One region of the Mesorhizobium sp. M1406 genome, then DNA from elsewhere that is predicted to be linked to it. Evidence: riboswitches for the same ligand, from Rfam matches in the RefSeq annotation. Region 1 holds a riboswitch; each other region holds the start of a gene.
The links. A riboswitch is a leader RNA that binds a small molecule or an ion and turns the genes downstream of it on or off. The one in region 1 is predicted to bind S-adenosylmethionine.
Positions count from the first base shown of each region.

Region 2: linked by a shared signal. The riboswitch ahead of metX (homoserine O-acetyltransferase MetX) and the one ahead of NKH03_RS06330 (O-succinylhomoserine sulfhydrylase) in region 1 are both predicted to bind S-adenosylmethionine.
Region 3: linked by a shared signal. The riboswitch ahead of NKH03_RS13655 (hypothetical protein) and the one ahead of NKH03_RS06330 (O-succinylhomoserine sulfhydrylase) in region 1 are both predicted to bind S-adenosylmethionine.

Region 1 covers NZ_JAMYKW010000004.1:230,932-241,351, forward strand. Annotated here, with positions in the region: gene NKH03_RS06325 (ceramide glucosyltransferase) at 1-1,021, shown strand, start outside; gene NKH03_RS06330 (O-succinylhomoserine sulfhydrylase) at 1,036-2,223, opposite strand; SAM riboswitch at 2,281-2,358, opposite strand; gene NKH03_RS06335 (2'-deoxycytidine 5'-triphosphate deaminase) at 2,441-3,535, shown strand; gene NKH03_RS06340 (ABC transporter substrate-binding protein) at 3,637-4,410, shown strand; gene araD1 (AraD1 family protein) at 4,455-5,447, opposite strand; gene mmsB (multiple monosaccharide ABC transporter permease) at 5,653-6,945, opposite strand; gene mmsA (multiple monosaccharide ABC transporter ATP-binding protein) at 6,942-8,474, opposite strand; gene chvE (multiple monosaccharide ABC transporter substrate-binding protein) at 8,597-9,667, opposite strand; gene NKH03_RS06365 (LysR family transcriptional regulator) at 9,980-10,420, shown strand, end outside.
Region 2 covers NZ_JAMYKW010000001.1:392,193-402,612, reverse strand. Annotated here, with positions in the region: gene NKH03_RS02035 (LysR family transcriptional regulator) at 1-206, shown strand, start outside; gene NKH03_RS02030 (lysophospholipid acyltransferase family protein) at 322-1,110, shown strand; gene NKH03_RS02025 (LysE family translocator) at 1,133-1,759, opposite strand; gene NKH03_RS02020 (aldo/keto reductase) at 1,850-2,797, opposite strand; gene NKH03_RS02015 (gamma-glutamylcyclotransferase) at 2,920-3,441, opposite strand; gene NKH03_RS02010 (DUF2125 domain-containing protein) at 3,593-4,591, shown strand; gene NKH03_RS02005 (sugar kinase) at 4,602-5,525, shown strand; gene NKH03_RS02000 (prephenate/arogenate dehydrogenase family protein) at 5,533-6,468, opposite strand; gene hisC (histidinol-phosphate transaminase) at 6,475-7,584, opposite strand; SAM riboswitch at 7,720-7,797, shown strand; gene metX (homoserine O-acetyltransferase MetX) at 7,910-9,079, shown strand; gene metW (methionine biosynthesis protein MetW) at 9,076-9,690, shown strand; gene NKH03_RS01980 (Stf0 family sulfotransferase) at 9,702-10,420, shown strand, end outside.
Region 3 covers NZ_JAMYKW010000013.1:24,160-33,490, forward strand. Annotated here, with positions in the region: gene NKH03_RS13640 (hypothetical protein) at 19-279, shown strand; gene NKH03_RS13645 (hypothetical protein) at 655-927, shown strand; gene NKH03_RS13650 (hypothetical protein) at 1,364-1,813, opposite strand; SAM-I-IV-variant riboswitch at 2,080-2,178, shown strand; gene NKH03_RS13655 (hypothetical protein) at 2,213-2,743, shown strand; gene NKH03_RS13660 (hypothetical protein) at 3,595-3,798, shown strand; gene NKH03_RS13665 (hypothetical protein) at 3,889-4,134, shown strand; gene NKH03_RS13670 (helix-turn-helix domain-containing protein) at 4,329-4,631, shown strand; gene NKH03_RS13675 (hypothetical protein) at 4,876-5,169, shown strand; gene NKH03_RS13680 (hypothetical protein) at 5,340-5,507, shown strand; gene NKH03_RS13685 (hypothetical protein) at 5,547-6,038, shown strand; gene NKH03_RS13690 (AAA-like domain-containing protein) at 6,006-8,591, opposite strand; gene NKH03_RS13695 (alpha/beta hydrolase) at 8,588-9,331, opposite strand, start outside.

The DNA of each region.
Region 1 (10,420 bases):
GCCGGTGTCGATCATCGTGCCGTCGCGTGGCATTGAACCGTTCACGCACGAGACGCTGGAGCGCGCCTTCTCGCTTGATTGGCCGCGCTACGAGCTGATCTTCTGCGTCGCCCACGCCGACGATCCGGTAGTCAAACCGATAAACAGGGCGATTGCCCGGTTTCCCAAGGTGCCGGCCCGGCTGATGATCGGCGACGACCGCTTCAGCGCCAATCCGAAACTCAACAATTGCGTCAAGGGTTGGGAAGCGGCGCGGCACGACTGGGTCGTCCTGGCCGATTCCAACGTGTTGATGCCGAGAGACTACATCCAGCACCTGATGGCTGCATGGCGGCCCGACACCGGCCTTGTCTGCTCGACGCCGATCGGCTCGCGGCCGGCCGGCTTCTGGGCTGAAGTCGAATGCGCTTTCCTCAACACGCTCCAGGCGCGCTGGCAATATGCCGGCGAGGCGCTTGGCCTTGGCTTTGCCCAGGGCAAGAGCATGCTCTGGAACAAGCCGATGCTCGACGCCAATGGCGGCATCCGCGCGTTGGCCGCCGAGATCGCCGAGGACGCCGCCGCGACCAAGCTGGTCAACGGCCTCGGCCTGCGCGTCAATCTCGTCGCCGCGCCCTTCGAACAGCCGCTTGGCCGGCGCACGTTCGACGAGATCTGGTCACGTCAGGCCCGTTGGGCGCGCCTGCGCCGCGTCACCTTCCCGCTGTTCTTCGCACCCGAAATCCTGACTGGCGCGGCGGTGCCGCTGGTGCTGGCGCTGATTGCGGCGGCAAGCGCCGGCTTCAGCCTCTGGGCAACCGCCATTGCCGTGGCGGCCTTCTACCTTCCCGAGTGCGCCCTGGCCTGGTCCAAGGGCTGGTACCTGTCGCCACGCATGGTTGCCGCGATCATGGCGCGCGACCTGATCCTGCCGGCGATGTGGGCACGCGGCTGGCTCGGCGGTGCCGTCGACTGGCGCGGCAACGCGATGACCATCGGGACCAAGGCGGCCGAGCTGGAAGAGACGCCGTCCGGCGCCTGAAAGCCAAAGCCCTCTTACGAGGCCTTCAGCGCCTGTTCGATATCCTCAAGCAGATCGTCGGTGTCTTCCAGGCCGACGGACAGTCTGAGCGTGCCCGGCCCGATGCCGAGCTCGGCACGCGCTTCGTCGCTCAGGTTCTTGTGCGTCGTCGTCGCCGGATGGGTGATCAGGCTCTTGGCGTCGCCGAGATTGTTGGAGATCAGCACGATGTCGAGCGCGTTCTGCAAGGCGAAGGCCGCCTGCTTGCCGCCCTTGACGTCGAGGCAGATCAGCGTCGAGCCGCCCGACATCTGCTTCTTGACGATATCGGCCTGCGGGTGGTCGGCGCGGCCGGGATAGATGACGCGGGCAATTTCCGGCCGCTCGGCGAGGAAATCCGCGATCTTGCCGGCGCTTTCCGTCTGCTGGCGCACGCGCAGCGGCAGCGTTTCCAGCCCCTTCAGCAGCGTCCAGGCGTTGAAGGGCGACAGGCTGGGCCCGGTGTGGCGGAAATAATCGTGAAGGTTCTCGTCGATCCACTTCTTGTCCGACAGGATGACGCCGCCGAGACAGCGCCCCTGGCCGTCGATGTGCTTGGTCGCCGAATAGACGACGATGTGGGCGCCGAGTTGCAGCGGCTTCTGCTGCAAGGGCGTGGCGAAGACATTGTCGACGATCAGCCTGGCGCCGATCGAATTGGCGAGCGAGGCAACCGCGGCGATGTCGACCACTTCCAGCGTCGGGTTGGTCGGGCTTTCCAGGAAGAACAGCTTGGTGTTCGGCTTGACCGCCTTTTCCCAATTGGCGATGTCGGTGCCGTCGACCAGCGTCGCCTCGATGCCATATCTTGGCGCCAGCGTCTCGACCACCCAGCGGCAGGAGCCGAACAGCGCGCGCGCCGCCACGATATGGTCGCCGGCCTTGGCGCTGCACAGCAGCGCTGCCGTCACCGCGGCCATGCCGGAGGCGGTGGCGCGGGCGTCCTCGGCACCTTCGAGCGCGCACATGCGCTTTTCGAACATGTCGACGGTCGGATTGGCGTAGCGCGAATAGATGAAGCCCGGCTCCTCGCCCTTGAAACGGGCTTCGGCGGCCTCCGCCGTTTCATAGACGTAGCCCTGGGTGAGGTAAATCGCTTCCGACGTTTCGCCGAAACCGGAACGCAGCGTTCCGCTGTGCACGAGTGCCGTTTGAGGCTTCCAGTTGCGCTTGTTGGTGCTCATCGCTCTTCTTCCAGACACAAAAAAACCGGCCGCGAAAGTCGCAACCGGTCCATACGGCCTTGCGGCCCGACGGTCCTTTAGCGACTTGTTTAACGTGGCTGCAAGCCGACCGGCCAAATCACCACGGGATAACGACCCTTTAGACCCGCGCCACGCTTGCGTCAATTGCCGGCTTGATTAAGAGGTTTGTACCAGCGGCGTTGCAGCGGAGCCGGCTTTGCGGCAAACAGGCATTCTTCCCGATCAGGACATTTCGGCGCTCTTCCAGTCCGGCGCGCTGAAGTCGGCACGTGCGCTCGATGCCGACCAGATTCAGCCGGCCAGCCTCGATCTCCGGCTCGGCGACAAGGCCTGGCGGGTGCGTGCGTCCTTCCTGCCGGGCCCCAACCACAAGGTCTCGGAAAAGCTCGACCGGCTGAAGCTGCACGAGATCGATCTGGCCGAGGGCGCGGTGCTGGAGACCGGCTGCGTCTATATCGTGCCCTTGCTCGAAAGCCTGGCATTGCCGGCGGACATTTCTGCCTCGGCCAATCCCAAGAGCTCGACCGGGCGGCTCGACATCTTCACCCGCGTCATGACCGATCGCGGCCACGAGTTCGACAAGATCGCCGCCGGCTATCATGGTCCGCTCTATCTGGAGGTCAGCCCGCGCACCTTCCCGATCGTCGCGCGCACCGGTTCGCGACTGTCGCAGATCCGTTTCCGCACCGGCAATGCGCTGCTGTCGGAAGCCGAACTTCACCAGTTGCATCGCGCGCAGATACTGGTTGCCACCGAGCCGCCCAACATTTCCGGCGGCGGCATCGCGCTGTCGATCGACCTCAACGGCGATCGAAACGGCCTTGTCGGCTACCGCGGCAAGCATCACACCGGTCTCATCGACGTCGACCAGCGCGCCGCGCAGGAGGTCGTCGACTTCTGGGAGCCGATCCACAAGAGAGGCGCTGGCGAACTGGTGCTCGACCCCGATGAATTCTATATTCTTGTGAGCCAGGAAGCGGTGCATGTGCCGCCGCTCTACGCCGCCGAGATGACGCCCTTCGATCCGCTGGTCGGTGAATTCCGCGTCCACTATGCCGGCTTCTTCGATCCGGGCTTCGGCCACTCGGCGTCCGGCGGCACCGGCAGCCGGGCGGTGCTGGAAGTGCGCAGCCACGAAGTGCCGTTCATCCTCGACCATGGCCAGATCGTCGGCCGGCTGGTCTACGAGCACATGCTGAAGCGGCCACGGGCACTCTATGGCACCGATCTCGGGTCCAACTACCAGGCGCAGGGTTTGAAGCTGTCCAAGCATTTCCGCCCCGCGCGCTGAACCCCCTTTGCCCGCTGGCAAAATACTTGCCTGCGCCGGCTCGCCATGCTTGGCTGCCTTTCTGGTCGTCAAGCTGGCGGCGTTCAAGGGGAACCAAGAAAATGCAGATTTCGAAATGGATCATATCGGCGGCGGGCGCTGCCATGCTGGTGATGGCGGCCGGCTCTCTGTCGGTGCGGGCAGCTGAGAAAATCAAGATAGGCACCGAGGGCGCCTATCCGCCATTCAATACCATTACAGCGGACGGCAAGGTCGAAGGCTTCGACATCGACATCGCCAATGCGCTGTGCGCGCAGATGAAGGTCGAGTGCGAAATCGTCACCCAGGACTGGGACGGCATCATTCCCGCCCTGCAGGCCAAGAAGTTCGACGCCATCATCGCTTCGATGAGCATCACCGAGGAGCGCAAGAAGCAGGTCGCTTTCACCAACAAATATTATACGACACCGCTCGCTCTGGTGGCGCCGAAGGACAGCGATCTCACCTCGACGGAACCGGCGGCCCTTGCAGGCAAGACGGTCGGCGCCCAGGCCTCGACCACGCAGGCCGACTATGCCCAGAATACCTATGGCAAGGCGGGCGCCGAGGCAAAACTCTACCCGACCCAGGAAGAAGCGATCACCGACCTGACCAACGGCCGGCTAGACGCCGTGATCTCGGACAAGTTCGTGCTGATGGATTGGTTGAAGAAGGCAAGCGACGGCTGCTGCAAACTGGTCGGTGACGTCAAGGGCACGGAGACACAAGCCGGCATTGCCGTCCGCCTGGAAGACACGGCATTGCGCGACAAGCTCAATGCGGCCATCGACGCGATCGTCGCCGACGGCACCTACAAGAAGATCCAGGCCAAATACTTCGACTTCGATATTTATTGACGTCGGAGCTGCCAATCTCCTCCCCTTGGGGGGAGATCACCCTTTCAAAGCGCCTTCACCGCCACCTTCACCGGCTGCTCGATCTCGAGCGGATTGCGCAGCGGCAGGCCGAAATCCTTGGCCTCGATCTCGAACACGTCGCCGGCTTCAGTACTGATGCCGTCGGCGAAGGACAGCGTCGCCGTGCCGAACATGTGCACATGCACGTCGCCCGGCTGGCGGAAAGCCGCATATTTGAAGTGGTGATGTTCGAGATTGGCGATGGTGTGCGACATGTTCGCTTCGCCGGACAGGAAGGGCTTTTCCCACAGCACGTCGTTGTCGCGCAAGATGCGCGAGGTGCCTCTGATATCGGACGGCAGGTCGCCGATCAGGATCTCCGGCCCGAACGAAGCGTTGCGCAGCTTGGAATGGGCGAGGAACAGATAATTCACGCGTTCGGTGACGTGGTCGGAAAACTCGTTCGACAGGGTGAAGCCGACGCGGAACGGTGCCCCGTCATCGCCGATGACGTAGATGCCGGCCACCTCGGGCTCTTCGCCGGCGTCCTTGGCGAAAGCCGGTGACAAGAGCGCCGCACCTGGCGCCACCGCCATCGTGCCGTTGCCCTTGTAGAACCATTCCGGCTGCACGCCGATCTGGCCTTTCGCGGGCTTGCCGCCCTCCAGCCCCATGCGGAACATCTTCATGGAATCGGTCAGCTGCTCCTCGCCGTCGGCGCTGAGCTTCTTGTGCATGGAATCGCGTGTCGCGGCTGAGCCGAGATGCGTCAGTCCGGTGCCGGTCAGGTGCAGATGCGCCGGGTCGGGATGGTTGATCGGCGACAGCAGCCGTCCTTTCTTGTAGGCCGCCTCGAGATCGACCGTTTCGCCAAGCCCCTTGCGTTCGATCAGCGCGACGAGACCGACGCCGGTACGCGCGGCCTCCATCGCCAGCGAGTAGACGCTGCGGGCGCCGTTGATGATCCGGGTCTTGCCGCCGTTGCGGGCAACGACACGGATGGTCTCGGCGTCATCGAGAATCTGGGAGATCAGCATGATGAATCCTCTCTCATTTGTCTTGGCCCGGTGCCGTTTGGCAAACCCTAACCCGCGCGGCTCGGACCTCGCCGCGCCACGGGTTGAACTCGTCGTCCGGATTGCGCCCGCGAGCTTGGTCCCCGAGGGACTTCTTGACGCCGGCGGGTTGCCGGCAGCATCGCGATCTAGACCCGTATGCTTTCCTCGTTGCCTCGCTGGCCCGTCAAACCTTGTTCTTGTTGTAGACGTCGAAGATCACGGCGCCGAGCAGCACCAGGCCTTTGACGACCTGCTGCCAGTCGACATTGACGCCCATGATCGACATGCCGTTGTTCATCACGCCCATGATGAAGCCGCCGACCACCGCGCCGATGACCTGACCGACGCCGCCCATCGCCGAGGCGCCGCCGATGAAGACGGCGGCAATCACATCGAGTTCGCTACCGAGGCCGGCAGCCGGCACCGCCTGTCCCAGCCGCGCCGCGATGATCAGGCCGCCAAGTGCCGACAGCACGCCCATATTGACGAACACCATCAGCGTCAGCCGTTCTGTCTTGATGCCTGACAGCTGCGCGGCCTTGGCGTTGCCGCCCATCGCATAGATGCGGCGGCCGATGGTCATGCGCTTGGTGACGAAGACGAACAGCGAGATCAGCACGCCCATGACGAGCAGCACCACCGGCAGGCCCCTGTAGCTGGCGAACTGGTAGACCAGGAACAGCGCCAGCGCGCTACCCACCAGCGTCTTGATGACGAACAGGGGAAAGGGCTCGGCCTCATAGCCATGGCGTTCGCGTTTGCGTCGTGTCCTCAGCCCGAAATAGGCGTAGGCCAGCACAGCGATCAGGCCCAGCACGATCGTCGTCATGTGCAGCGTCAGGCCGCTGCCGATAATGGTCTTGCCGGCCGCGTTCACCGTCGGCGGGATGAGCGTCAGTGGCCCGATGACATCCGGGATGAAGCCCGAGCTGAGCGCCTTGAAGCCGTCGGGAAGCGGCCCCACCGAGGATCCGCCGCCCAGCAGCGCCTGGCAGATGCCGCGGAAGATCAGCATGCCGGCCAGCGTGACGATGAAGCTCGGTATTCGATGATAGGCGATCCAGTAGCCTTGCGCCGCGCCGATCGCGCCACCCACGATGAGGCAGATGATCGACACCACAAGCGGATTGCTGAACGGGCCGAGCGGCCAGATGACCATCATCATCGCCGCCAGTGCGCCGATGAAGCCGGCGACCGACCCGACGCTGAGATCGATATGGCCGGAGACGATCACCAGCAGCATGCCCAGCGCCATCACGATGATGAACGAGTTCTGCTGCACCAGATTGCTCAGGTTCACCGGTTTGAACAGCGTTCCGGAGGTGGTGAACTGGAAGAACACCATGATGGCGATCAGCGCCAGTATCAGGCCGTATTCGCGCAGGTTCGTCGTCAGCGCCGAGACGGCGATACGTGGACGCTGCGGCACGTCTTCGGCGACTTTGCTCTGCGGGGCGGGGGCGCTTTCGGTGCTCATGCTGCTTTTCCTTCTCCCCGGACGATGGCGCGCATTATTTTTTCCTGGCTGGCGTCCGCCGCGGGCATTTCGCCGACAATGCGGCCTTCGTTCATGACGTAGATGCGGTCGCTGATGCCGAGCAGTTCTGGCATTTCCGACGAGATGACCACGATCGCCTTACCTTCGGCGGCGAGGCGGGCGATGATCGTGTAGATTTCGTATTTGGCGCCAACGTCGATGCCGCGCGTCGGCTCGTCGAGAATCAGCACGTCCGGGTCGGCGAACAGCCATTTCGACAGCACCACCTTCTGCTGGTTGCCGCCGGAAAGATTGCCGGTCATCTGATAGACACTCGAAGCGCGGATATTGGTCTTCTTGCGATAGTCGTTGGCAACGGAGAGCTCGCGCATGTCGTCGATCACGCTATGGCGCGACACGCCGCCCAGATTGGCCAGCGTGATGTTGTGCTTGATATGGTCGATGAGGTTGAGGCCGTAGGTCTTGCGGTCCTCGGTGACGTAGGCAATTCCGTGTTCGACTGCCCTGCTCACCGAGGAGACATCGATCGGCATGCCCTTGAGCAGCACCTCGCCAGTGATATGGCGGCCATAGGAGCGGCCGAACAGGCTCATCGCGAATTCGGTGCGGCCGGCGCCCATCAGTCCGGCAATGCCGACCACTTCGCCCTTGCGCACATTGATGTCGATGCCCTTGATCACCTGCCGGTCGGCATGGAGCGGGTGATAGACCGACCAGTTCCTCACTTCGAACACGACCTCGCCGATGTCAGGCTCGCGCGGCGGATAGCGGTCGTCGAGCGACCGGCCCACCATAGAGGTGATGATGCGGTCTTCCGAGATGTCCTTCTTGGCCAGTGTCTCGATGGTGCGCCCGTCGCGAATGACGGTGACCTTGTCGGCGACCCGGTTCACCTCGTTGAGCTTGTGCGAGATCAGGATCGAGGTCATGCCTTGCCGTTTGAATTCGAGCAGAAGGTCGAGCAGCGCCTGGCTGTCCTTTTCGCTGAGCGATGCCGTCGGCTCGTCGAGGATCAGCAGCTTGACTTCCTTGCTCAGCGCCTTGGCGATCTCGACCAGCTGCTGCTTGCCGACACCGATATTGGTGATCAGCGTCTTGGGGTCCTCCTTGAGGCCCACTTTCTTCAACAGGGCGCTGGTGCGCGCCTCGTTGGCATTCCAGTCGATGACGCCGTATCTGGCGTGCTCGTTGCCGAGGAAAATGTTTTCGGCGATCGACAGCATCGGCACCAGGGCAAGCTCCTGGTGGATGATGACGATGCCCTTGTGTTCGCTGTCATGGATGCCTTTGAAGTGGCATTCCTGGCCATTGAAGATGATCTGGCCGTCATAGGTGCCTGTGGGATAGACACCCGACAGCACCTTCATCAGCGTCGACTTGCCGGCGCCGTTCTCGCCGACCACGGCATGGATCTCGCCTTCCTCGACGCTGAGGTTGACGTTCGACAGCGCCTTCACGCCGGGGAACGTCTTGGTGATGTCGCGCATCTCCAAAATCGTCGAGACCATGGGACTACCGCTCCTTGAGAGGTCGGCAAACACTGCCGGCGAGGTCGGTAAACAATACCGGGCTCGCTGGTTAACGAAAAGGGGCCCTGCATTGCGCAGGACCCCTGATTTTGTAACCGGGGTTACTTCAGTTCGTCGGCCTTGATGTAGCCGGAGTCGACGACCAGTGCCTGGTAGTTCGACTTGTCGACATCATGCGGCGTCAAGAGGATCGAGGGGACGACCTTGACGTCGTTGTTGTAGGTCTTTTCATCAAGGCCGTCCGGCTTGCCGCCCGAGAGCACCTTGTCGACGAGCTCGACGGTGGCCTTGGCCAGTTCACGGGTGTCCTTGAACACGGTCGAGTACTGCTCGCCCGAGATGATCAGCTTGACCGAGGCGGTCTCGGCATCCTGGCCGGTCACGATCGGCCAGGGCTGTGCGTCCGTGCCGTAGCCGACGGCGCGCAGCGAGGCGGTGATGCCGCGCGACAGGCCATCATAGGGCGACAGAACGCCATCGACGCGGCTGCCGTCCGAATAGTTGGCCGACAGCAGATTGTCCATGCGCGCCTGGGCGGTGGCGGCGAGCCAGCGCAGCGTGCCGACCTTGTCCATGCCGGTCTGGCCGGACTTGATCTTGATCGAGCCGTCGTCGATCAGCGGCTGCAGAACGGAGATAGCACCGTTGTAGAAGAAGAAGGCGTTGTTGTCGTCGGGCGAGCCGCCGAACAGTTCGACGTTCCACGGCTTGGTGTTCGGGAAACGCTCCTTGAGGCCCTTGACCAGCGAATTCGCCTGGATGACGCCGACACCGAAATTGTCGAAGGTGGTGTAGTAATCGACATTGGCGGTCTTCTTGATCAGGCGGTCATAGGCGACGACGACGACGCCCGCGTCAGCGGCCTTCTGCAGCGCATCCGACAGGGTGGTGCCGTCGATCGAGGCGATGATCAGCGCCTTCGGCCCCTTGGTGATTTCGTTTTCCAGCTGGCTGAGCTGGTTGGGGATGTCGTCCTGCGCGTATTGCAGGTCGACGGTGTAGCCGAGAGCCTCGAGCTGGGACTTGACGGCGTCGCCGTCGTTGATCCAGCGCTGCGAGGTCTTGGTCGGCATCAGCACGCCGACAAGACCCTTGTCGGCTGCGTGCGCCGAGTAGGTCATGGCAGCGATGCCAAGGGCCGCGACGGCGGCCAATGTCTTGATGATCTTCACTTTTACTCTCCCTGGTTGATGGACGCGGCACCCCGGGGGTCGCGGGCCGCGCAATCGTGCAGAAGTGCCAAGGCACTGCTGCCGTCATATCGATCTCCGGTATCCTCCCATGGCCCCGAAGCGCTGATTTCAATCGATACGATTTTACTCGTCATCGACCGTCAGGTCTCGGAACGCGCAAAGGGTGTGATCCTTTGCCATAACTGTCAAATGCGATCTTTGATGGTTGCTATATCGCGTTTGGTATGTGCTATGAGGCGAAATGGACCGGCGCGACCACCGGCGGCGGTAAGGGGAAGTAAGGGAAAGGCGATGGCCGCGCTACGCAATTCTAGTTCGATTTCAAACCGTTACAGCGAAATTCCGGGCGATGGCGAAACCCTGCTGCGCAGCGGTCTCAGTCTGCGTCACATGCGCATGATCGTCGCGCTTGACGACCATGGCCGCGTCAGCGCGGCGGCCCAGGTCATGAACATTTCGCAGCCGGCGGCCTCGCGCATGATCGGCGAGATGGAGGCGGTGCTCGAGGTCAAGCTGTGTGAAAGGCTGCCGCGCGGCATCACGTTGACCCCCTATGGGAAGGCGTTGGCAAGGCGCGCGCGCTCGATCCTGCTGGAGATGCGCGAGGTCGACCGCGAGATTTCCGAGCTCAAGTCGGGCAAGGGCGGTTCGGTGTTTCTGGGTGCGGTGACGGCGCCCGCGATCGAACTGGCGGTGCCGGCAATCCGCGAAATCCGCCGCATCTATCCGCGC
Region 2 (10,420 bases), on a different contig from region 1:
GCGTCGGGCTGACCAAAGTGCTCTCCTACCAGATCGAGGCCGCGCTGCGGTCCGGCTCGCTGCGCGTCCTGTTGGAGGAGTTCGAGCCGGCGCCATGGCCGGTAAGCCTGGTGCATGCGGGCCACGGCCTGTTGCCGGTGAAGCTGCGTGCCTTCCTCGATTTTGCCGCGCCGCGCCTGAAGGAGCGGTTGGCGCGGTTGATGTAGCGGAACCTGGACCGTCGACGGATCGCTCTTCATCGCGATCGGAGCGCCCGTCGGCCATTTCCTTTTTCCCCGCGCTTGGTGTAACCAACGCTCACCTCCTCACCGGGCCTCCCCCATGCTCTATGCCAGATCGCTGACGTTCAATTTCGTCTTCTACGTCAACCTGATCGTCCAGATGATCCTCTGGACCCCCTATTATTTCCTGTCGCCCCGTCACCGCGCCTGGTTCGTGCCGAAATTCTGGTCGCGCACCTCGATGTGGCTCTTTGACAAGATCGCCGGAACGAAGAATGACATCACCGGCCAGGAAAACCTGCCGGCAGGCTCGTTCATCCTGGCGCCCAAGCACCAGTCGTTCTGGGACGCGATCGCCTTCTTTCCCTTCCTCCAGGACCCGCTCTACATTTTGAAACGAGAGCTGACCTGGATCCCGTTCTTCGGCTGGTACATCATGAAGATGCGGATGATCCCGGTTAACCGCGGCAGCCGCTCGAAGGCGCTGAAGGCCGTGGTCGCCGCGACCAAGGAGGAGATGGCGTGCAACCCTCGCCAGCTGATCATCTATCCCGAGGGCACGCGCCGGGCGCCGGGCGACGAGCCGGCCTACAAATACGGCATCGTCGAAATCTATGCTCAGCTTGGCGTTCCGGTCGTGCCGGTTGCCCATGTCGCCGGCCTTTATTGGCCGAGGCGGAAATTCCTGCGCTACCCCGGCACGATCAAGGCGCGCTTCCTGCCGCCGATTCCACCGGGACTGAGCAAGGACGAATTCATGGCCCGGCTGATCGGGGAAACGGAAGCTGCCTGCGACCAGTTCCTGATTGATGCGGCGCGCGGCCCGAACCCACCCGCCTTGCCGCCGACAGCGGTGAAGCGGTTGCGGGAACTCGGCGCTAAAGCCTGAGCGAAAACTCCGGGGCCAGTTTTCAGCGGAACACGGCCAGCGCGGTGGTCAACACCAGCGTCCCGGCAAAGACCAAATTGACGATCCGCGAGGTTGCCGGCTGGCGCAGGAACCGCGCGAACGCTGCTCCCGCGACGAGCCACACCGCATGGATGGCGACGATCATCAGGGCGAGAACCGTCAGCCCAAGCCATGGACCGATCTCAGCGACGCCTTGTTTCGACGAAGCGCCGGCGAACACGGCGGCGATCGCCACATAGGCCTTTGGGTTGGCGACAGCGAGAAGAAACCCGGCCACCAATGTCGGGCGCGAAGCCTCGGCGGCGCGTGCCGCCAAGGGTGGTGCCGTGGCGATCTTAAAGGCGAGATAGAGAATGTAGGCCGCGGACGCGACAGCCAGCAGCGGCGCCAGCTTCGGCATCGAGGTGAGCACAGCCATGACCCCGGTCGCGACAACCAAAAGCACGGCGATCGTGCCCAGGATGATCCCGCAGGCATAACCCAGCGAGTGGCGCAGGCCGAAGGCGGCACCGACGGCGGTGACGCTTATCGTTGCCGGCCCCGGGCTGCCCATGACGACCGTGGCGGCAAGCACCAGCGCGAGCAGCTGACGCCAAAGGTCCGGCCGCGAAAGCAGCGGCTCAGTCATCTCACCCTCTGCCTTGCCCCTGCGAAAAACGGTATGGCAAGACGAGAGGGTGGTCTTGGACGTTCGTGCGAGGAGCGGTCGCCGAAAGCTTCAGCCGCTCGCCTTGTCGAGTTCGGCCATGTCGTTGCCGCTCAGTTTCAGCGACGCCGCCTTGATCAGGCTGTCCATCTGCTCGGGCTTGGTCGCGCTGGCGATCGGCGCGGTCACACCTGGCCGCGCGATCACCCAGGCAAGTGCGACTTCCGCTTGCTTGGCCGAATGCCTGGCCGAGACCGCGTCCAGTGCCGCGAGGATGCGATATCCGCGCGCATTGAGATAGTCCTTCACCCCGCCGCCACGCGGGCTTTGGCCAAGATCGGCCTCGCGGCGGTATTTGCCGCTGAGAAAGCCCTTGGCCAGGCTGAAATAGGTGATGACACCGATGTCCTCGGCCACGCACAGATCGCGCAATGGCCCATCGAAGGACGAGCGATCGTAAAGATTGTATTCCGGCTGCAGCACTTCGTAGCGTGGCAGGCTGCGCAGGCTCGCCACATCGAGTGCGGCGCGCAACTGGGCGGCGTCGAGGTTCGAGCAGCCGGCATATCGGATCTTGCCCTTGGCGAGCAGCTTTTCATAGGCGCCAAGAGTTTCCTCGTAGGGCGTCGTCGGGTCCGGCCAGTGCGACAGATAGAGATCGATCGTGTCGGTCTGCAGCCGCTTCAGCGATGCGTCGACGGCCTTTTCAATGTATGCGGCGGACAGGTCCTTGTGGCCCTGCCCCATATCCGAACCGACCTTGGTGACCACGATGACCTTGTCACGATTGCCACGGTCCTTCATCCACTTGCCGATGATGGTTTCCGACTCTCCCCCTTTGTGGCCGGAGACCCAGCGCGAATAGGCGTCCGCCGTATCGATGGTGTTGAGGCCGGCGCCGACGAAGCGGTCGAGCAGGTCGAACGAGGTTTTCTCGTCGGCGGTCCAGCTGAAGACATTGCCGCCCAGAACCAGCGGCGCGATGGAAAGGTCGGTGCGACCGAGACGGCGTTTCTGCAAGGCGTATCTCCGGGATAATTGGGGCGGGCGAATGGCGCCCGCGGGGCTGAGGTTCGGAGCCTAACCTAGGTCTTGACTGATCGAGGTCAAAAGCCTGGCCGCCTTTTTCCGCAGCGCCAGCTTCACAAAGGCGCGACCTGCCGCGCCACCTCTTCCAGCCAGTGGTCGCGAATGCCCAGCGCCTCGAGGTGCTCCAGAGTGCTCTGCACATAGTCCTCGTTGATGCCGGACTGGCCCGCCGCACCGCGCACCACGGCCGCCGCCTCCGCCGCGTCGAGGGCGCCGGCATATTGCTCGTGCTGGCGGTCGACGATATAGGCCACCGCCTCGACCGTGGGGCCTCCGTCGAGACGAATCTTGAGCATACGCTCGAGATAGACGTTGGTGACCAATTCGCGCTCGCGCAGATAGGCGATGACCTCGTCGCGCAAGTCGCCGGGAACGCGGAACGCCAAGCCGATGCAGGAGCCGCCACGATCCAGGCCGAGCACCAGCCCCGGCCGTTCACGCGTGCCGCGATGCACGAAGGAATAGACGCAAAGCGAGCGCCGGTAGCCGTGCAGGCGGGCACGCTGTGTCTCGACATGCGCGAAACCCGGCCGCCACATCAGCGAACCATAGCCAAACACCCAAAAATCGCCCATATCGCCGCGCCTGATTGCAAAAGATGCCAACACCGCACCGGGACCGGTGTCTTTTCCGCCTGTCCCCGTCTACCCATTCGTCTCTGTCTACCTATTGTTGGCGGGATCGACTGTCCGTCCGCGACACACATGCGTTAACGAGAGCCAAAGTATGACGTCAAGTGACGAACGCCAGCCGAGTAAACGTCGCCGCCTGTTGTGGCTTGCCGCGCTCGTCGTGGTGCTGTTTGCCATCTACAGCGGCGGCTGGTTCTATCTGGCTGACCGGGTGAGGAGCGAGGCCGACAAGGCGGTTGCCACGCTGAACAAAACTGGCGTCGAAGCCGGCTGCGCCAACCTCCAGGTCAGCGGCTATCCCCTGAGCTTTACCGTCTCCTGCGACAATTTGGCTTACGAGGACGATGCCAGGAACATCGCCGCTTCGGCCGGCAGTTTCAACGCAGCCGCCCAGATCATCCAGCCTCTGTCACCGGTTGCCAATCTGCGCGGCCCGCTCAGGACTTCCGTTCCAGGCATGGCGCCGCTGTGGATCGACTGGGACAATCTGCAGGCCAACGTGAAATTGTGGTGGCCGTTACCGCAACGGATTGCCCTGGAGGCGGAGGGCTTGTCCGGCCAGACCGATCCGGCCGACGATACCGATCCGGTGCAATTGTTCAGCGCCGGCAAGGCGGCCGGCCAACTGCGGCCGAATGGGTCGGACATCGACTATCTCGGCAGTTTCGGCGATCTCGAGATCGACCCCGGCGCGATCGGCGGGCGCGTGCTGCCGGCGCTCGATGCCAGCGGCGACGCAACGCTGAAGAACGGCGTCGCGTTGATTGGCACGCAGGTGAAAAGCCTGCGCGGCCAGGCGATCGAAATCCGCAACCTCGACCTGTCGTCGGGGACGGCGCGCATCACTGTTTCGGGACCGCTCTCGGTCGATGCCGAGGGCCTGGTCAACGCCAATCTGATGATCAGGCTGAAGGACCCGAAGGCGGTGGCGGCCATCCTCGGTGCCGCCATACCCGAGCAGAAAAGCCAGATCGAGCAGGGCTTTTCTGCCCTGGCGGTGCTCGGCAACGAACCGTCGATGCCGCTCAAGGTGGTCAAGGGCAAGGCCTCGCTCGGCTTCATCCCACTGGGCAAGATCAAGCCGCTCAATTAAGCATCCCAGTATGAACAGACCGGCAAAGCTTCTAAGCGTCGGCGCGCTGACGCTCGACACCATCCTGCGTGTCGAGACACTGCCCGTGCATCAGGGCAAGTTCATCGCCTCCGACAGCGTCCAGATCGCCTCGGGCATGGCCACCAGCGCTGCCTGCGCCGCGCACCGCCTGGGCGCCGAGGTATCGCTTTGGGCGAGCGCCGGCGACGATGTCATCGCCGACCAGCTCATCGCCAGCGTCGAGGCCGAAGGCGTCGATTGCACCTTTGTGCGCCGCGTCAGAGGCGCCCGCTCGGCGCTGGCCTCGATTCTGGTCGACGCGCATGGCGAGCGCATCATCGTGCCGTTCTATGACAGGCTTGCCCAGGCCGATCCCGAAGCCTTGCCGGTCGCCGACCTCTCCGCATTCGATGCCGTACTGGTCGATGTCCGCTGGCCAGGTGCGGCAGCACTTGCCCTGAAGGCGGCGCGCGCCGGTGGCCGGCCGGCGATCCTCGATGCCGACACCGCTCCGCTGGAGGTCCTGGAACAGCTGTTGCCGCTCGCCACGCACATCGTTGCATCGGAGCCGGCGGCTCGCATTGTCTGCGGCCAGGCGCTCGATCCGGAAACGGCTTGCGCCGATCTCGCCAGCCGCACCGACGCCTTTGTCGCGGTGACTGGCGGCGCGGCGGGGAGTTGGTGGCACGACCGTTCCGCAGGCCGTGTGCGCCACGTCGCGGCGCCGAGAATCAAAGCGGTCGACACATTGGCCGCCGGCGATGTCTTTCACGGCGCCTTCGCCGTCGGCCTGGCGGAGGACATGCCCGTCGAGCAGGCTTTGCGCTTTGCCAGTGCGGCCGCCGCGCTCAAATGCCTGCGCTTCGGCGGCAGGCTTGGTGCGCCGAATAGAGCCGAGACGCTGGCCATGGTTGCCGCGACCTGGCCCGCCTGAAACAGACTTAGGTCTTTGCCGGGTGTTCGACCGCCTGGCGGCCAAAATCGGGCACGTCGATGTCCTGGCCGGCCTCGATGATCGAGCGGCGCACGGCGCGGGTGCGGGTGAACAGGTCGAAGAGTTTTTCGCCGTCACCCCAGCGGATCGCGCGTTGCAGCGACGCCAGATCTTCCGAGAACCTCGCCAGCATTTCGAGGATGGCATCCTTGTTGTGCAGGCACACATCCCGCCACATGGTCGGGTCGGAAGCGGCAAGGCGGGTGAAGTCACGAAAGCCGGAAGCCGAATATTTGATCACCTCGGACTTGGTTACCGACTGCAGATCATCGGCGGTGCCAACGATGTTGTAGGCGATGATGTGCGGCAGATGCGAGACGATGGCCAGCGTCATGTCGTGATGCTGGGGATCCATCGTATCGATGTTGGCGCCGCAGCGGCGCCAGAATTCCGACAGCCGTTCCAGCGCGTCCGGGTCGGTATCGGGCAGCGGCGTGAAGATACACCAGCGATTGTCGAACAGGTCGGCGAAACCGGCATCGGGGCCGGATTTTTCCGTGCCCGCCAGCGGATGACCGGGAATGAAATGGACGCCGGCCGGCACATAAGGCTGCATCTGCGCGATGACGGATGCCTTGGTCGAGCCGACATCGGTCAGGATCGCGCCCGGCTTCAGCGCCGGTGCGATTTCCTCGGCCACGGTGCCGGACGAGCCGACCGGCACCGAGACGATGACCAGATCGGCATCGCGAACCGCCTCCTTCGCATCGGTGGTGTAGCTATCGCCGAGCCCAAGTTCTTTCGCTCGCGCCAGTGTCGCGGCACTGCGGGTCGAGATAGCGACGTGGTGGGCCAGACCCTCGCGGCGGATGACGCGGGCCAGCGACGAACCGATCAGGCCGATGCCGACCAGCGCGATCTTTTCAAACATCGGTGATGTCATGGCGTTCTAGCTTTTCAGGAATGTCGTGAGTGCGGCGACAACGCCGCGATTGGCCTCTTCGGTGCCGACGGTCATGCGTAACGCGTAGGGAAAGCCGTAGCCGGAAACGCGCCTCAATATATAGCCGCGCGCCGTTAGATACTCATCCGCCGCAGCTGCGGAATGTTTGTCGTCCTCGGGAAAATGAACGAGGATGAAATTGCCGACGCTCGGCGTCACCCGCAGTCCAAGCTTTGTGAACTCCTCGCTCAGCCATGCCAGCCAGATCTCGTTGTGCGCGACGCTGCGCTCGATATGGGCGCGGTCGCGGATCGCCGCGATGCCGGCCTCGATCGCCGTTGCATTGACGTTGAAGGGGCCACGCACGCGGTTGATCGCATCGATGATGTGCATCGGCGCGTACATCCAGCCGATCCGCGCCCCGCCAAGGCCGATCTTGGAGAAAGTGCGGGTCATCACCACGTTCTCGGCGCTGCCGACCAGTTCGATGCCGGCTTCGTAATCGTTGCGGCGGACATATTCTGCATAGGCCGCGTCTAACACCAGAAGCACGTGCTTTGGCAGACCGGCATGCAGGCGGCGCACTTCCTGGAACGGCACATAGGTGCCGGTCGGGTTGTTGGGATTGGCGAGGAACACGATCTTGGTGCGCGGCGTGACGGCGGCCAGGATGGCGTCGATGTCGGCGCGCTCATCTTTTTCCTTGATCGTCACCGGAACGGCACCCGCCGACTGGATGTAGATCTTGTAGACCATGAAGGCGTGTTCGGTGATGACAGCCTCGTCGCCGGGCGCCAGATAAGTCTGCGCCAGCAGGCCGAGGATCTCGTCGGAGCCGTTCGAGCAGATGATGTTGGCCGGGTTCAGGCCATGCACTTCGGCGATCGCTTCGCGCAGCCGCCTGGCGGTGCCGTCGGGATAGATATCGAGCTTTCCGGCAATCTCGCGCGCGGCTTCGATCGCCTTTGGCGACGGACCGAGCGGGTTCTCGTTCGATGACAGCTTGTAGACCTTGGCGATGCCGGCCGGCGCCGTGCTCTTGCCCGGCACATAGGCATCGATGTCCATGATGCCCGCGCGCGGGGTTGGACGTGCCTTGTCCGGTGTCTGGCTCATGTCGTAAAATCCGTCGAGAACGCTCCTCAGGGAAGCCGCAGCGGAAATACAAGCCGTGGCCCGCAATGTCGAGAGGTGACCGCCTCCGGACAAAGGCTGGCCGTTGACGCCAGCACGCCACGGGCCTAGAAGGGTGCGAACTTCCGTGGTGATTTGGCCGGTCGGCTTGCAGCCACGTTAAACAACTTGCTAAAGGGCCGCTTGCATCCTGTAACCGGCTTTGCGACTGCAATGCCGGTTTTTTGTTGTCCGCGCCGGCCGGATACCGCATCGGCATCGATTTTCGAAAAACACGGTGCAGGGATCAAGGTGTGAGATGGATGCAATGGCCGCTCTGCGTGCTCGCAAAACCAACAACGAGGCCGACCAGCCATCGAGCCCGGTTTTGCGTTTTGGGCCTGACAAACCGCTCAAGCTGGACGCCGGTACGCTGCTGTCGCCGTTCCAGATCGCCTACCAGACCTATGGCACGCTGAACGACGCCCGCTCCAACGCCATCCTCGTCTGCCATGCGCTTACCGGCGACCAGCACGTCGCCAGCACCAATCCGGTGACCGGCAAGCCGGGCTGGTGGGAGGTGCTGATCGGCCCCGGCAAGATCATCGACACCAGCCGCTTCTTCGTCATCTGCTCCAATGTCATCGGCGGTTGTCTGGGGTCCACCGGACCGGCCTCGACCAATCCCGCCACCGGCAAACCCTATGGGCTCGACCTGCCGATCATCACCATCCGCGACATGGTGCGCGCGCAGCAGATGCTGATCGACCATTTCGGCATCGAAAAGCTGTTCTGCGTGCTTGGCGGCTCGATGGGCGGCATGCAGGTGCTGGAATGGGCGTCGAGCTACCCGGAGCGCGTCTTCTCGGCGCTGCCGATCGCCACCGGTGCGCGCCATTCCTCGCAGAACATCGCCTTCCACGAGGTCGGCCGGCAAGCTGTCATGGCCGATCCGGACTGGCATGGCGGCAAATATTTCGAACACGGCAAACGCCCGGAAAAGGGCTTGGCGGTGGCGCGCATGGCCGCCCACATCACCTATCTGTCGGAGGCCGCCCTGCACCGGAAATTCGGCCGCAACCTGCAGGATCGCGAAGCTCTGACCTTCGGCTTCGACGCCGACTTCCAGATCGAGAGCTATCTGCGCCACCAGGGCATGACCTTCGTCGATCGCTTCGACGCCAATTCTTACCTCTACATGACGCGGTCGATGGACTATTTCGACCTCGCCGCCGACCATGGCGGCCGGTTGGCCGACGCCTTTGCCGGCACCAAAACCCGCTTCTGCCTGGTGTCCTTCACCTCGGACTGGCTGTTTCCGACCGAGGAGAGCCGCTCGATCGTGCATGCGCTCAACGCGGCCGGCGCGTCGGTATCCTTCGTCGAGATCGAGACCGATCGCGGTCACGATGCTTTCCTGCTCGACGAGCCGGAACTGTTTGCCGCCATCAACGGCTTCATCGGCTCGGCGGCCCGGGCGAGAGGATTGAGCCAATGAGCGTCAACCGCGACCAGCGCGTCGACCTCGAGGTCGTCGCCAATCTCATCCCGCCGCGGTCCCGCGTGCTCGATGTCGGCTCGGGCGACGGCTCGCTGCTTGAATTGCTGCAGGACACCAAGCAGGTCGACGGCCGTGGACTCGAGCTGTCGCAGCGCGGCGTCAACGAATGCGTGGCGCGCGGCCTCTCGGTCATCCAGGGCGATGCCGACAAGGACCTCGAATTCTATCCCGACAAGGGCTTTGACTTCGTCGTCCTGTCGCAGACGCTGCAGGCCACCCGCAACCCGAAGCTGGTGCTCGACGAATTGCTCAGGATCGGCAACCGGGCGATCGTGTCCTTCCCCAATTTCGGCCATTGGCGCGTGCGCCTTTCGCTGTTCCTCAACGGCCGCATGCCGGTGACCAAGGACTTGCCCTATTCCTGGTACGACACGCCCAACATCCATTTCTGCACCATCCGCGACTTCGTCAATCTGTGCGACGAACTCGGCGCAACCGTGGAAAAAGCAACCGCACTCGACGCCAATGGCCAGAAGATCGGCCTGTCGATGCCGTGGTGGTTTTGGAATTTCTTCGGCCAGCAGGCTGTGTTCTTACTGAAGCGGTAGTCTTGATCGCCATGCATCTTTTTCGTAGGCGCCCTCTGCCAGTTGAAATCCCGCCGGAAATGCTGGCTGGGTTGAAAGCCGGAATTCTCATCTGCACCTCACCGCGCAGCGGCAGCAATCATCTGGCCGGATTGATGGCGGCCACCGAGCTTGGCAACCCCCTCGAGTGGTTCGGTGGCCGCCGTGTTCTCGCAATGCCGAACTATCCTCGCGATCCCCGTGCCCAGGTTTTGCGTGCATTGAAAGATGGGCGGTCTCCCTCTGGAATTTACGCTGCCAAACTGTTTGCAAGCCAGTTTTTGCAGGTGGCCAAGACTGTGGATCTCCCAGCCAGCCTTCCAGGACTGCACTACGTGCGCTTGACTCGCCGCGATCTCCTTGGTCAGGCAATCTCTTGGTCACGCGCTCGTCAGACCGGTCGGTTTCGCTCTACTGAGGCTGTTCAGAACTCACCACGCTATGACGGCGCATCGATAGCGGAGGCCCTTGAAAAAATCGTGCTGGAGAATCTGTCGTGGGACATCTGGCTTGCAAAAAACGGATTGTCTTTCCTGTCCTTGACATACGAGGAACTCTTGGCAAATCCACAGGCCAGCCTTGAGAAAGTCGCGGGTCTGGTAGGCGCGCAACTCACATTTGAATCTGCTGAATCTGCACCAGCCCCCAGTTCAGGTCTCGAAATCCAACGAGACAACGTCAATAGGGAGTGGAGGGAGCGCTTCTTGTCGCA
Region 3 (9,331 bases), on a different contig from region 1:
AACTGAACCGAAAAGCCAATGCCCGGAAGCCCGGAATGGATCGAACAGCTGGACCAGCAGGACATCGCCGACTTTGCCGCCATCCATGGCGAAGAGATCATGGCAAAGGCCGGGCGCGAGCGCGACGCCGATGGCAACTGGAGCGAGGAAGACCTCGCTTGGCTGTGGAAGGTCGGTGCCGAGCGCATCAGCGCTTCCTCCCAAGGTAATTCATGTTGTCCAACCACTGCTGATTGGCACGCTGGGCGACGGTCTGCCTCTCGAACGAATATTCGTTGATTGGGCCGGGCTCGTTCGGCGGCGCGTCGTGAACACGCCGTGGCACCACGCCCCGGTTCATCGGCAGGCGGGGGTGGGGGTGGCTGCAGGGGCCCCTATCCCGGCGCACGGGCCGCGTCTCGGAAACCATCATGACCGGGAAAATCGTGCCGGCTGGATGTCGGCCCGTGATTGCCATGCGCTGCGACATTTTAGCGTTCACATTGTTACACTCTTGTAACTTTACGTGAGACCTGCAATGTGCCGCCCGGCTTCGAAAAGCACCGATAGCCAGCATCTCCACGCTGAGAATTTAGCCGAAATCGGCTTTGGCCGGTCGCGCGGCCTTGCAACCGCGCCTGACGATGGCTGCTCACTAAAACCGGGACAATCCTAATGAAATTACGCCTGACTATCGCCGCGCTTGCGGCAAGCCTTGCAATCACCGGCTGCATGTCAACGGAAGAACTCGCCGCTCGCAATGATCAAATCTGCCGCAGCTACGGCGCTCGGCCCGGCACAGATGCCTATGTCAATTGCCGCGTCGGGCAAGACCAGAGGCGGGTCATGGAGGAGCAAGCTTCGGCGCAACGGCAGATGGCATCTCAGCAGGCATACTGGAATACGGTCACCGCAATGCAGCGGGCCGGCACGACCTTCACCTACTAAGCCCGCCGCTCAATGCTCATAGAAGCGTTCTGTGCCAAGGCACGGATTGGGCAGCTGCGCGCTGTTAATGGATCTTGAAACCGGCGTTGACGAGTATAGCGTCGAAGAAGGCTGGCGAGCCTCTTCGGGCCATGTAGCCGATCCCGTGGCAGGGCCAATGATCGAGGAGAAATCGCAGCAAACGAAGCCCGCGAATACGTTGTCGAAGCCGCTGGCGGCTTCAGACCGCTGACATCGATGCAGCAAGCGCGGAAGGCATGGACGTCCCAAGCATCGCGTGACGGGCCCAACATAATCGACCCCTGCCCGGCCTCCGGCCCAACCCCCTGGACGATCACGGCCCGCCCTTGCTCCAGTCCTGCAGGTCTTCAGGCAGTTCGCCCTCGTCCCACTCATCGGGCAGGTCGAGGCCTGCCCACATAAGGTGGTTCATGGCTCAGTTATTCTTCTCCGGCGGGATCAGCTGGTCGACGCGCGCCCAGCCATCAAGCTGGCGCTGGAGGCAATCTGCTTCCTTGCTGTAGTCGGGCACGTTGCCATCGACACCGCCGGCTTGCCCATAGCACCACATCAGGATCGGCATCCGCTTCTCGACTGGCACGTTCTTCCAGTTGTCCTCCCGAACTTTATTGACCCAAAGTCTGTAGGCCTGCTTTTTGGCCGCCTCCTCGGCGGCGGCTCTGGCAGAGGCCTCATCAGCGGCCTGCTGGACCTTAGCTCTGGCGGCGTCTATGGCGGCCTGCTGGGCGGCGGTCAGGGGCGCGGCCTTGTCGGCAGCGAGGGACTTCATCAGCTTGTCGACGCTGAACTGCGGTGGCACCGGCTCCTCGGCGTGGGCGCTGGCGATAGCGCCAGCGAGCAGCAGGATGGCAAGAACAGTTTTCATGGGGGTCAGTCCTCCTCGTTGTGGGTGGTTTCGTAGTCATCGTTGAGATCGACCTCTCCTCGACTGGGCCGGCTCCTCAACATCGTCCTCATCGGCATAAAACAAATATGCGCAAAACGTCGAGATAGCCCGACGGTCCAGCGCGCCGGGGCAGTCCGGCACCATCAGCCCGATGGGGGGTGGGTGTGGCTGCTCGATTTCAGAGCCCCCAGTCTTCCACCCATGAGGAGAAGGCTTGCCGACGTGCAATCGCTTTGGTAGACCAATCCCTGCATCCAGAGAGGGCCCCGGCCCCGCCAACCAGCTTTGACCGGCAACGGTGGTGAAGACGATGTGGCCCTCAATGGGCAACAGTAGGTCTCAGCCCTCCAGATGCACGTGTGAACTCTGGGGGTTCTTATGCTCTCAAGGCGAGGTTTTCTGATTGGCGCGGGCGGCCTGCTCACAGCGGCATTCGTCAAGCACGCGCGAGCGTTCGTTGGTAGAACTGGCCAGCCCCTGCTCGCGTCCCCGGCGCAGGTCGCCGAGACCATGTGCTGGTATGACAGTGGCGAGCAGGGCTACCTGCTGACTGTCGGTCAATGGACCTTCTGCCCCTCGCCGCCAACATGGCGGGAGTTCTTTATCAGCGAGGGCATCGCACACGAGGCTGAGGTCGAACACAGCGCCATTTGGGAGGAACACGGGGTCGACCCCGGGGATTACGACTACGACGTCGACGGATTTTTCTGGGAGACCTGGTTCGATCTTGAGACGGGTCCGACTGGCAAAGCCTACCGCCTGCTGAAGAAGCTGGACCTAGGCCCAAAGCTCGGGCGCAGGAGCGATGAGCCGCATCTGGTGTTCTGCGAGGGTGACGTCGCCAACGACGACAGCCGGTGGGTCGATGCAAGGGACCAACTCACGCTATCCCTCCTGCAGGTCGGCTGATCGATCTGAAGCTTCCCATCCGCATTACGGAAGGAATTTGAGGGGGCGACATGATAGACGACGAACCGACGCCGACAGCCAGCGCGCGGAGCCCGGGATCATACCTTACACGTGCCGGTACTGCGGCTGGATCACCACGGTGCCAAGCGAGGCCGAGGCACGTCTCTGTATGCGGTGTGTTCGTTTCGAGGGTGACGTGCATCCGGCGATGACCGGAGCGCGGATTGCGGCACACAACGCCCGCATCATGGGCATGATCAAGAAAAAGGACCAAGGCTAGGGCGATCCTGCATAGTGCGTAACATACCTGATCGCCCCGGGGCGGTTGCCCGAAGACGGGGCCGGGGCACGATGTGGGGCCTCCATAATCCGCACGTTTTCGCTTTTTTAAAGCTTTTTGGGAGATTGGCCGCAAGGCTACCGAGGCCGCACTCTTCACCTGTATTGGCATCCGAAGCGGCAGAAATATCCACTTAGGCGTGCCCCGATTGACAGGCCAATCAGAAATGGATGGCGGGACAATTTCCCAAATTCGGCGCTAACGACAGGCCTGAGCCTGTCCACTATAGCTTGTGTTTGCCGCCGGTTTCGCGGGCAAAGGCCGCCACCGAAATGGTAGGCACCGAAGGGATAATCAAAATGAGAAAAATCCTGATCGCCGCACTGTCGATACTTATCCCCGGCTTACACCAAACGGGCCTTTCGTTCGCTACTTGCCTGCCAGCAGAGCATGGACAAGGCCAGCATTGGCTCAGCCGATCAATCCGTCTCATACTAAGATTTCACCGGCAGCTAATCTCGCTGAATTAATACACACGCGGTCTTAGCGACCGCACAAGGGGAAAATACTGATGGCCGTGAAGCACAGCCTCGACTGGAACGGTACCCAGAACATCGTCGTCATTGACAACACCGCTAACGGCGGCCACGTCGAGATGACGCTGGCGGAGTTCGTGAAGCTCGCCGACAAGGTCATCACCAAGACGTTCGAGCCGACCAACCCCGGCTACCGTAAGTCGTTCCGGCTGCTTCCTGCTCTTGCTGCGGCCAGATAGGTGCAGCGGGCCCGCTCCCGGTGCTGACGGTCGACTTCAGCCGCCTGCACCGTCACCTCCCCGCTGCTGAGTGAGGAACAGGCCTGCCACATGACTTACGTCCCGCAGAAACCCACCTCGATGCGCGATGTCGCCGGCTACACGCTAATGCAGCGCGCCCGCGCCACCAACACCAAACGCCCCGGCGGTCGCGATCCACGCGTCGAAATCTGGCACCACGCCTCCGACACGCTGAAGCACGTCGCGCCCAGCTGGATGGCGGCCATCGACTGGGCGAATGCCAATCGGGCAATCCCGAAGCTGACGAAGGTCTGGCCGCATCGCGAGCATGGCTAGCAGCGAGACGAAACCACAATGCTGCGGACACCGCTCGGCTCGCGCTGGTAGCCGGTACGGCAGCTGGACGACCCCGACCTGGCCCGCAGGGGTTTGCCCGAAGGCCGGGGGTGGGTCGAATGTGGGGCCCCTCTTTCCCGCACATTTTCGGATGTTGGGGGTTTATCGACATCCTGATGGGAAGGCCGAGGCTGATGAACGACGTTTTCAAGGAAGTGGCCGCGTTGGTCGACAATTTTGATCGGCGACTGAAGCGCATCGAAAATGATATCGCGCGACTTCTAGAGATCATCGAGCAAATGAAGAAGCCAGCCCCTGATCTTCGTGAACCCGAGAAACTTACCTATAGGCTTTCAGACGTTACCGAGATTACGGGTATCTCTAGGTCAATGCTCTATAAATTGTTTAGCGAAGGCAAACTGCATGCGAGCAAATCGGGAAGGCGCACCTTAATCCTTGCGACCGAGTTGGAGCGGTACTTGCGGGAGGTGTCCTGATCAACGGTGGCCAACGGAGCAACTGCCTCGGCTCATCGGCAAGCTTTGGACCAATTTCCCTGAACTCGCCATCTCCAGAACGCCCAACTTAATGGCTCAGGGCGTTTATGTGCCCACTTCACCACACCTTCTGGGTTCCAATGGCCAACTGACCGCATTGTCAGCAGATAGCATCTGACCATCTCTGCGGCCTGCCACGGCGATGTTATGGTCGGCAGGATCGGCAGCCAGGAGGACATAATCCATGCCCGCGATCACCCGCCGTACTCTTCTCGCGCTGACCGGCGCGGCGGTTGCCGTCGACCCGGTGTCCGCTGAGGTAAGGGTCTCGCCTAAGCTGCAGGCACTGATCGCGGCGCACGAGGCGGCCTATGCAGCATTCCACCGCATTGTTAATCGAGCGGCGAGCAGCAGGGATGACCGCGCTAGAGCTGACCGGAACGAACAGGTGGCGCTGCTGGCCATCTGTGGCCAGCAATCAGCCGAGGCAACCGCCGGGCCAAGGCCGAGTACCTGTTGGCCGTTGAGGACGGGGTGAACTCGACCTGGAAGAGCACATGCAGGCCATCCTGCACTCGATGATGCGGGGCTGAAGGCGCGGGGGATCAGGCGAGCCGGTGAATAGCTGAAGGAGTTCGACGCCAGAGGTCACCGAAAAAATAACGGCGACGGCACTTCTTCCCAGTGGCAGGCCGCGAGGAGGCGGGCATGTCGAAGGATCAGCAGGTTCAGGCGGTGCGGGTCGCCAACATCCCGACAGCCGAGTTTGAGGAGGTGGTCGACGGTCCATCGGCGCCGACCATCACCAAGCTGGCCGAGGGTGGTGAGGCACCCGCACCACCCAGCGCGGCATCGAGAACAACCACCATCCCCTGACCCATCCGCTCAGCACCGCTGCCCGAGACCTATCAGGAGGTGCGCAAGGCGCTCGCCCGGTGCGTCCGCGTCGACGAGTGCAGGCATTGGTCGGCGAAGGCGCAGGCGCTGGCCTCCTATGCCCGGCAGATGAATGACGAGAGCTTGTTTCGGGCGGCGCGGCGCATTCAGGACCGGGCAATGATCCGGTCGGGTGAACTGCTGGCCGAGATCGAGGCGGAGAACGGCAAGCGAACAGACCTCGAACCTATTTCCACGAAGGAAACAGGTTCACCCCGCCAACAAGCCGCGAAGGAAGCCGGGTTCAGCCCGAAGCAGGCCGCCGATGCCATTGCCGCCGCCAGGGTGCTAGCCGACGAGGCTGACGCACTGATCGAGAGCGACGATCTGCCGACCGCTTCAAGGCCACCTCGAGTTGGCACGCACGTCCCCAAGACGGGCGGGCGGTTTGCCCGAAGGCCGGGGGGTGGGTCCGAAGCGAGCCGGGAACCGTTCTGCCTATTTCTCGTCTACGATGACCAGTTCTCCTGAGACTATTTTGTCTCTGACTAGCTTAAATTTTGCAGTGAACTGTTCGCCAGAATGGGGGCTGCGTACGATAACTCGACTATTCCGGCCAAGTTTTCTGGGGTTGGTTTGGGGCAGTACTGTTGCCCGAGGAGTTTGCAATATCGTCTCTCGCAAAACCTGCTGCGCCATCTCAGTAGCCGATTTAATCAAATTCCCGAATTGGGACCCGCTCTCATCCAGCATAGCGCTATGCTCAGCTACGATCGACGTCAGGTACTGGGCGGCTCGCCTTGATCTTGGTCTATCACCAATCTGGCGAGCAGCATTCATATCTTGATATGCCGCGACAAAACCAACAATCGCCCGGTCGGGCGTCACGGTACCCAAGCCAGCACGGATTGCATCCATAATCTCGAACGCCTTTCCAGATTTGTTGCCGGCTACGAGCGCCTGCGCTTGTGTCAGTAGGAACAAAAGGTCTTCATCGGGCAGAAATTGGTCCGAATGTGCTACCCTAAGTGCCAGCGCCATAAATTCCCTTAGCGCCCGCGAACGGAAATGGACCGGTCCGGACTGAGATATTGTGCGAAGTGACTCGAGACGATCATTTAATATTATGGCTTCGTCAGCGTGAACCTTTCTCCAAATGAATGTTGTAAGCCCAGAATGAAGGTCTTCCGGCAACAATTTGATCAAATCCAGAGAAATTCTAACAGAATTAGGCCTCGATCTGTCTATATTAAAACTAGATTTTATAATACGCTCTATCAAATCATCGCGTCCTACCCCCCCAAGCAAAGACATTAGTTCACCAATTCTAACGTCGCTCGAATCTAGGTCTGAGAACGTGTTTATTCTCTTGTCTTTTGTCTCCGCTATGATATCTACTGCTTTCTCCAACAAGAATATATCTTTTGGCTCCTGCCCAAACCTGAACATACGCCCAAGAATTGCCGGTTGCTGTTCTTTTGGGGCTACCGACAGCGCGGTCTTTAGATTTCGTAAGGCCGATACGGTATTTCCTTCGCGGGCCTCGATGGTGGCAAGTGAATATAGGATTGCCGCAAAAATGCGGGTTTCGTCGTCGTCGCCTAACGGCGGCTCACTCGCAATACCGTTGCCAAGTTTGCGCCCTTCCTCCCGACTTTCAGCAGTGTCCTCTGCAGCGAGCGCCGCTATCAAACCGGCCTTTGCAACGTTGGCCGACTTGGTTTCACTGCGTACGACCATGCGGTAGGCTGAGATAGCGGAAATCCTGTCTCCGGAGCGTGCGAGCGCCGTCGCGTAGTGATAAAGCGCTGCCATCGACCGTTCCGCCTCAGATGGACGATCCACAAGGTTCTGAAATTCTAATACAGCTTCGTCGTGCCTGTTAAGGTAGAGCAAGGAGAGTGCTAACTGATACTGGCTGTCGTAAGGCAGTGTGTCGGCGGCCTCGTCCTTGAACGAAGAGATTAATCTGACGGTTTCTGCATAGGCGCCGAGTCGGAATTGATCAGCGGCGACCCTGAGTGGGCCTCTTTCGCGCGCGGCAATTGTTGAGAGCCACTCATCAGACAAAGCCGCGTCTATGATCGGATTCTTTATTACCGGGCGGCCAGCTAAATCATAAGTAGTTATTCCCGATAGATAAAGGGCCGATCTAGTTTTCGGATCGATGTCCTCGACGTTACCCCACCTGATTGAACCTATCGCAGCCCTTACACTGCTGTCTGATTCAGCAAGCACCCTTATGTGGTCAACCGGAGCTCTGTCAAATTGTCGCAGATAAAGCTTTTCTACTACATTGCTCACGTCTTCGACGCTCACTTCGACCTGTCCAAGCCCTATGTCTTCCAGCTCCGAAGTGACATCCCAGGTCATCCTCGGATTGCCGCTCGTAACACGAAAGACTTCTTCAATAACGGAGGAGGTAAAGGCGCACCCGGCGTTGGCCATAAATTTCACAATTTCGCTTTGTGAAAAATCCTTCAAATAAATCTTCTCGCCAATGTTAAAAGGTGAGATACTCCGATCCTTTATAAGCTCCGACGGTTCTGCAACTCCGGCGAGAATATAGGTCAATCTTTCATATTCCGAGTAATTTACCCTAGAAAAATACATGCTACGGATTTGAGAGAAAAGACGATCTGAATACGATGTAGAAACAACTGAATCGATCTCGTCGAATATTATAATCAATTTTCTCGGAAATATCTCCCGCAGAATCTCCAGAAGACTTAGTTCATACTCGCGATGTGGCTCAGCTATCCCCATCTTCCTGATGGCTATAATCGAATTTCTGGTTGCGTTTTGCCACGCGCCCTTTCCGTTAACAATCGAGTCTATCAGGTGACGAAAAAAGGATGATACGTCATCGATCCTAACCGACAGGTCAAAGTATGGGACAACGTCCCCCTCGGCCTCTCGCTTCTTCTTGATGTGCAAGAGGAGATTGGTCTTTCCCATTTGCCGCGCTTCCAGCACATATGGCGGACGCGCCATTGCCAGAACAGTAGATTCCAATTGACGGTCAGCTTCTCGGTCGACGTACAAATGATCAGGAATAATCGCTGACGGACGAAGCTTCTTCAAAACTTGTCCTCCGCTTCCAGTCGCCTAACTCGATCAGGTAGGCTCTCGCCTGTGTCTCTTCGATCGCGCAGGTCACGTAACACATGTTTTACAAATCTCGGCATCCCGTTCGCCGATCGGATGACGCTTTCGTCGTCCTGTGCGCTGAGCGAAATTCCGGTAGGTGGCTTTATCAAGCTCAGCAACCCGCCGACCTCATCTACTTTCCACCGGTTGGCTCTGACGAAGCTGATCCGCTCCCTCACCTTGCTATATCCTGTCGGAATAACCTTGTCAGGGTTGGCTATCGACGTGAAGACAAATCTAACTTGACCACTGAGGGTGTCATCCGAATCAAAATGAGACGTTATATTAACAGCCCCTACAATGAAATCTAATAGCCTACTATCTGTCACAGGTATTTCTTCGACCAAGAAGCATCTCACAGCCACGTTTGAGTTTGAGATTGCGGATTTAAGATCCCAAATCAACGTAGGTATGTCATCGGAGCTTCTGGCGTAGGTTCCTGTCTCCAACGCGATCGCTTCACGAAGAAAAGCCGAAGTCGGGTTTGTGTCTGGTGACAAATAACCACTTAGCATAATATGCTGCAGCTTCCACCCAGAGCGGATCACCATCCGTCTTACAAGGGAAGTCTTACCCACCCCGCTATCACCAGAGATCCAAACGGGAGCACCAAGAGTGGCCCGCAATATATAGTCGTCGTCAGGCCGTTGTAAATAATACTGTTCGTCACTCAG